DNA from 3 places in the Rhizobium sp. AAP116 genome. Region 1 is predicted to be linked to each of the others. Evidence: riboswitches for the same ligand, from Rfam matches in the RefSeq annotation. Region 1 holds a riboswitch; each other region holds the start of a gene.

Region 1 (2,258 bases):
CGTGGTCGAGATTGTCGTCGTCGGCGCGCTGGGCGGCGACTGCGTCATGGTCGTCGGCAAAACGACCGGCGGCGACGGCAGCGCTGTCGACCACGGTCACGACACCATCGACGGTGACGCGGGTCCGGATATCCGGCCAGTTGAAGGCAGCGACCAGCGGCTGCGGCAGTGCCAGGCCAGAGGTTTCGATGACGATATGGTCAGGCTTCACGTCGCGCTCAAGCAGCTTCAGCATGGTCGGTACGAAGTCGTCGGCGACCGTGCAGCAGATGCAGCCATTGGTGAGTTCGATGATGTCATCTTCGGTGCAATTGTCGGCGCCGCAGCCCTTCAAGACATCACCGTCGACGCCGAGGTCGCCGAATTCGTTGATGATCAGCGCGATCTTCTTGCCGCCGGCATTCATCAGCATGTTACGGATGATGGTGGTCTTGCCTGCCCCCAAAAAGCCGGTGATGACGGTAGCGGGGATCTTTTGCTGCAACATGGTTCAACCCTTCATTTTCAACGGCAAACCCGCCGCGATAAAATAGACTTCAGCCGCCTCGGCGGCGATGGCTTGGTGGAGACGGCCGGCATGGTCGCGGAAGGCGCGGGCCATCTTGTTCTCAGGCACGATGCCGAGGCCGACTTCATTGGAGACGAAGATGACGGTGGCCTGGAGTTCCCCAAGACTGGCGGCGAGTGACGCGCCGTCCGCGTCCACGTCACGGCCTTCTTCCATCATCAGATTGGTCACCCAGAGCGTGAGGCAGTCGACAAGGATCACCCGATCGGGCTTGTCGAGCGTCTTCAGCGCACCGACGAGATCCAGCGGCTCCTCATGCGTCGTCCAACCGTCATTGGCACGGTCGGCCTTGTGCGCCTCGATGCGGGCGCGCATCTCGTCGTCCCAGGCGCGGCCCGTGGCCAGATAAACGCGATCTAGGCCGGTGTTGCGCGCCGTTGTTTCGGCGAAACGCGACTTGCCCGAGCGCGCACCGCCGAGAACGAGGATGGATCGGGAATTGGATGCGGTCATGGTGCGCCATGACCTTCGACCGCCCGCAGACGGCCAGCGGTGCATGCCTTCAGCATGCACAAGAAAACAATCGATGCCCCGTCCGCGCATGCGGACCGGCACCGACGGGTCGACAAGGACCCGCGGATGCAGAACGTCGCCACGACAACCTCCGTGCTGGCAACGGGGAGACCTCCCCAGTGTGGGCACCATGCCCGTGGATGGCAGGTCTCCTGGCTCGCAGGTCGTGATCCTCGAAAGGACCGTCGGGTTCTCCTCGCCTTCCCAGGGTTTGCGGCAACACGAAAGAGCGGACGATTCGTAGAAAAAGAGGCGTCCTGCCCCGGCTGATCGTGTTGCCACCCCAGTGGCTTTTCCGTCCTGCCGTTCTGGCGAGCCGGTCGCACCCTGCGACCCGTCACTCGTTCAACGACAAGGCGGATGGAGAACCCTCGCTGCAATACAGTCGCGGGGTCGGCTGCGTTCGGCGTGCCCGGTTGGGGTCCACGCCTTCGCATTCCCTTTTGCTCTCCGGACAACATCTCTGCCGTTCGGAAACCATCCATCATGAGGATTAGGCCGAGGTCGAAGCCGAGTCAATCACAGCTGCGGCGCAGAGCTGCGTCATTGCGCCCGAGGGCCGATCAAGGGCTCGTGGAGCAGTCCGGCGTGACGGCGGGGTCGCAATCCGGCCGCAGGCGAATGGCACCCACGGCTCCCTGTTCGACCGGCGTGCCCTGGCCGATGTCGGCAGCGCGACGCGCAGGCTGGGCTGGGGCTGCGGGCCGAGGTGTCTGCACGTCGGCGACCGGCGGCGCGGCCATTTCGCGCGGTGGCGGAGGAACAGCCGTCTCCGGCACAGCCATAACGGACGAGTTTTGCGGCGGCGCCTGCCGCACTACCGGGGCGGCGCGTGGCGATTCCACCCGAGCATTCGGCACGATCACCGGCGGTGGCTCCGAAGCGAGCCGCGTTGATATGGTTCGCTGCGGCAGGGTCTTGCGGACACGCGGCGTGGTCAGCGAGAAGGCAAAGCGGATACGGGCCGCGACCTCTTCGGCAAGCGCCTGACGGGCCCAGCGCGGGTCGTCGGTCGGGCCGTTCACCCGGAAGGTTCCCTTGGCGACAGGCTCGCCGGTTTCGACCGAAACAGCAGTCACGGTGAAGTCAGCCTGAGCGAGGCGACGACGGGCACCTTCGCCGAAACCGAGGCGATCGATTTTGACCAGAAGCACGACACGCTCGGCACCCGCGGGCG
Region 2 (2,258 bases), on a different contig from region 1:
GACGGGGTCTACGCCATCGGCGATACCGCGCTGGCTTTGGGAGAAAATGGCGAAGCATTGCCCGCGCTCGCACAGGTGGCCAAACAGCAGGGGACGTTCCTCGGCAAAGCGCTCAAGGCCAACCTCCTGAAAGGAGCGGCTGTGCCAGACTTCCGTTTCCGTAATCGCGGCAACACGGCGGTCATCGGAAGAAACGCAGCCATCTTCGATTTCGGCTCCTGGCAGCTCAAGGGCCGTCTCGCCTGGCTGCTCTGGGCCATCGTCCATGTCTATCTGCTGGTCAATTTCGAGAAACGCCTGCTTGTCAGTGTTCAGTGGATCTGGCGCTACACCACCCGGCAGAGAGGCGCGCGTCTGATCGATGAGAACTTCGTTGCCCCTGAGAGGTAATGACCTCCGTTGAGAATCTGAGGGCGGATGCGCTTTGAAGGTGGACAACCCGGATTCGGATCTATAGACGTAACGATATTACATAACGAAAAGATCCAGGCTTGACCGCCAGGGGCTGCAGGTCCTATGCAAGCAGTGACGGTTCCCCGCCGGATGACTCCGAGGGGATTAATAGGGAACACGGTGAGGACGACCCAATAGGGACCAAGACCGTGGCTGCCCCCGCAACTGTAAGCGGATTGCTGTCCATTCTCGCGGCGTGAAAGCGCCGGGCCACTGCGGGTCACCGTGGGAAGGCAAATGGAAAGCGCATATCCGCGAGCCAGGAGACCTGCCGTCAAGTGAAGAAAACGAAGCGGACGGGGTGTTCCGATGGATACGAACTGGCTTTTGCGCTGCGCCGTCTGGCGCGCCGACCACATGCCATTTTGCCTCCGGAGAAATCCTGCGGAGGACTGGCATGCATTTCCTTCCAGATCATGAAGCGCAGGGACGGGCGATCGGCCTTGGCCATGGCGTAACGCTCGACGTTTCGTCGTTCGATGAGGCCCGCCCATGAGCTGTACCAGCAAGGGCTGCCCGATCCGGGTCACCGATATCGGTTGGGGGCCGAAGTCATCCCAGTTTTTGGTCCGAGGCGTTTCCTTCTCCCTCGATGCAGGCGACCGGCTGGCAATCGTCGGGCCGAACGGGGCTGGCAAGACCACGCTTCTGCGCTGCCTCTATCGCGGTGTCAGTCCGCTAGAGGGGCGCGTCGAGGTCGGCGGTCAGGATATCTGGCAGATGAGTGCCCGCCAACTTGCCCGCCGGGTGGCGGTCGTTCTGCAGGAAATGCCGGGCGACTTCCCGTTCACCGTCCGCGACGTGGTGATGATGGGGCGCGTTCCCTGGCGCGAAGGCCTTGCGGGCTGGAGCGAAGAAGACCGGGCCGAAGCAGAGCACGCGCTCGACCATCTCGATCTGCTGCGGCTGGCGAACCGGCAGTTCTCGACCTTGTCGGGAGGTGAGAAGCAGCGTGTCCTGGTGGCGCGTGCGCTGGCGCAGAAGCCTGAAATCCTCATACTCGACGAGCCGACCAACCATCTGGATATCCGTCACCAGCTCGAGATCCTCGATCTGCTCGGCGCTTTGAACCTGACGATCATCACGACGCTGCACGACATTAACCTCGCCGCCGAGTTTGCAACGCATATTGCCCTGATGCATGGCGGCCGGATGAATGCGTTCGGCCCACCGGAAGCTGTTCTGACCGAACAGGCCCTGTCCGGAACCTTCGGTGTCCTCGCCGCCCGTCAACAGGCGGAGGGCGCTCGGTCCCATCGTTTTTCCTTTTCCCTTGCCTTGACCTGATTTTGAAAGGATCCGCCACTATGGCTTCCCGTCTTCTATTGTCTGCCACGCTCTTTGCTTCGGTCTTCGCCGCCTCATCGGCATTTGCCTATCCTGTGACGGTCAAGAGCTGCGATCGCGACGTCACGTTCGACGCACCTCCGGCGCGCGCGATCTCGAATGACGTAAACCTGACCGAGATGATGCTGGCCTTGAAACTGCAGGACCGCATGGTCGGCTATACCGGGATCTCCGGCTGGAAGACGCTGGATGAGGGGCTGCGGGACGGCGTGAAGGAGTTGCCCGAGCTTTCGCCGAAATACCCGACCAAGGAAGTGCTGCTGAACGCCGATGCCGATTTCTATTTTGCCGGCTGGAACTACGGGATGAAGGTCGGCGGCGAGGTGACGCCCGAAACGCTCGAGCCCTTCAAGATCAAGGTCTATGAACTCACCGAATCCTGCATCCATATCATGGCGAAGAACAAGCCGACCATGGACGACATGTTCATCGACCTGCTGAACCTCGGGAAGATCTTC
Region 3 (2,258 bases), on a different contig from region 1:
CGCCTCTTTCGGATCCACTGTCTGGAATAAAAGTCCGTTGTTGCGGAACGAACGGTCGATGGTCATCGCCTTGGCCTCCGCCTCCGGCTTGATCGCCACGGCGAAATACATCCGTCCGTAATTCTGCTTGATCTGCTCGAAGAACACCTCTTCCCCACCGAGTTCGGCAAAGAAATTGGCGATGTAGAAGGCCCATTTGACATCGGCATACTGCGCGAAATTCGTGCGTGCCGCCGTCACGTGACAGTAGCCCAGATGTGGGCTGTTGTTCAGTGTGCGGTGGAAGATGACTTTGGGGAACTTGATCGAACGGTGAAAGCCGTTGATGCGCTCATGCGTCGTCTCGGCCGCCCGCTCCAGCCGCCGCCCGGTCCGCGCCGCAACTTCCTCATAGGAAAGATACCGGCGCTCGTCCGGCAGCCAGTCCTCGCGGCTGCGCGAGATCCGACCGGTTCTCAGGAACTCGGTATGGACTGCCTTTGACGAGGGCGGCGTTTGCGTTTCCGCTTTGGGAGCCGCGTAGTATCTGAGTTTCTGCATCTTGACGCTCTGACGGTACCCGGACTGATTGCTTGAGCTTAACGCAGCATGGTTAATCATGATTTGATGGTATTCTACATCAGCGAGGTTTCGCGAGGCTTGCCGCAGTGCAGTTCCGTGCAACTGCCTTAAATCGCTCGTTTGCGCCATGATTTCAGCGGCCAGAGAAACGCAGCCGCCGCACCTCCCGGAAAACAATGGGAAATTCCCGAGCTTGCCGCCCTTTATCGTCGCCTGTGGGATGTCGCAAACGATTTGGGCCGTGTCGTTCTGCAATGCAGCGGAGGCCCGCGGCCTGTGATTAGATGCAGGCAAGCTCGAGGTGCTGCCCTGCTAGGGAGGGTAGGAAATCGGGAAGCCGGTCAAAATCCGGCGCTGCCCCCGCAACGGTGGTGGAGAATGCGTTTTGGCAGAAGGCCACTGGGGGTAACCCTGGGAAGGCGCCGACGCGGTCCGCAAATGGACCACTCCTGAGCCCGGAAACCAGCCTTGGCAGACGGACATTTGAGGTTGCGGAGGGCGACCAGAGATAGCCATGCACACCGCCTTCCCAGGGCGACGGCAGGCTGCGCTCTCATCTCCCCCGAGTTTTTGAAACACGAGGACGACATGGATCTGCAGGCCAACGTGCTGCGCCAGCTGAAGAACCGCCGCGAGGGTTTCTCGCTCGAACAGCCATTTTACATCGACCAGGACTACTTCAAGCTCGACATGGAGATGATCTGGTATCGCGACTGGCTGTTTATCGGCCATGATTGCGAGATCCCGCGCGCCGGCAACTATTTCACCGCCCAGATCGGCGACTACCCGGTTGTCATCGTCCGCGGCAAGGATCAGGTCATCCGCGCCTTCCACAACACCTGTCGCCATCGCGGCCACCGCGTCTGCACCAAGGACAAGGGCGCAGCTGCCAAGCTCGTCTGCCCCTATCACAACTGGACCTACGACCTCGACGGATCGCTCGTCTTCGCCCGCCAGATGGGTGAGACTTTCGATAAGGCCGAATTCGGCCTGAAGACCGTCCATTGCGAAAGCGTCGGTGGTTACATCTTCGTCTGTCTCGCCAACGAAGCCCCTGATTTCGCGCCGATGCGCGCCTCGATCGAACCCTATCTGCGCCCGCACCGCCTGTGGGAAGCCAAGGTCGCCCACAAGAACACGATCATCGAGAAGGGTAACTGGAAGCTCGTCTGGGAAAACAACCGGGAATGCTACCACTGCGCCGGCAACCATCCGGAGCTCTGCCGCACCTATCCGGAAGCCCCGACCGCAACCGGCGTCCAGGGTGCGGGTGACGATCCCTTCATCTCCGAGCACTGGGCGCGCTGCGAAGCCGCCGGCCTGCCGTCTGCCTTCAACATGGACCCGTCGGGCCAGTTCCGCACCGCCCGCATGCCGCTGATAGAGGATGCCGAGAGCTACACCATGTCCGGCAAGCGCGCCGTGAAGAAGCCGCTCTCCGCAGACGTGCCGATCAGCCATATCGGCACCATGCTGCTTTTTCACTATCCGACGACCTGGAACCACATTCTCGGGGACCACGCGATCTCCTTCCGCGTCCTGCCGCTTTCGGCCGAAGAGACGGCCGTCACCACCACCTGGCTGGTCAACAAGGACGCGGTCGAAGGCGTCGATTACGACCTCGAAGAGCTGACCCATGTCTGGAACATGACCAACGATCAGGATCGGTCCATCGTCGAGGAAAACGCGTTTGGCAT

What was found. Region 1 has a riboswitch for cobalamin ahead of cobU (bifunctional adenosylcobinamide kinase/adenosylcobinamide-phosphate guanylyltransferase). Riboswitches for the same ligand answer to the same signal wherever they lie in the genome.
Region 2: it holds a riboswitch for cobalamin, as region 1 does, so the genes downstream of both, IP85_RS09050 (ABC transporter ATP-binding protein) here and cobU (bifunctional adenosylcobinamide kinase/adenosylcobinamide-phosphate guanylyltransferase) in region 1, are expected to answer to the same signal.
Region 3: it holds a riboswitch for cobalamin, as region 1 does, so the genes downstream of both, IP85_RS06685 (aromatic ring-hydroxylating dioxygenase subunit alpha) here and cobU (bifunctional adenosylcobinamide kinase/adenosylcobinamide-phosphate guanylyltransferase) in region 1, are expected to answer to the same signal.

What each region holds. Positions count from the first base shown of each region.
Region 1 covers NZ_LJIB01000023.1:59,459-61,716, reverse strand. The annotation lists gene cobW (cobalamin biosynthesis protein CobW) at 1-487, opposite strand, end outside; gene cobU (bifunctional adenosylcobinamide kinase/adenosylcobinamide-phosphate guanylyltransferase) at 491-1,021, opposite strand; cobalamin riboswitch at 1,206-1,578, opposite strand; gene IP85_RS13465 (hypothetical protein) at 1,645-2,258, opposite strand, start outside.
Region 2 covers NZ_LJIB01000011.1:151,908-154,165, forward strand. The annotation lists gene IP85_RS09045 (NAD(P)/FAD-dependent oxidoreductase) at 1-390, shown strand, start outside; cobalamin riboswitch at 513-744, shown strand; gene IP85_RS09050 (ABC transporter ATP-binding protein) at 946-1,740, shown strand; gene IP85_RS09055 (ABC transporter substrate-binding protein) at 1,761-2,258, shown strand, end outside.
Region 3 covers NZ_LJIB01000007.1:269,767-272,024, forward strand. The annotation lists gene IP85_RS06680 (DUF6656 family protein) at 1-540, opposite strand, end outside; cobalamin riboswitch at 844-1,047, shown strand; gene IP85_RS06685 (aromatic ring-hydroxylating dioxygenase subunit alpha) at 1,150-2,258, shown strand, end outside.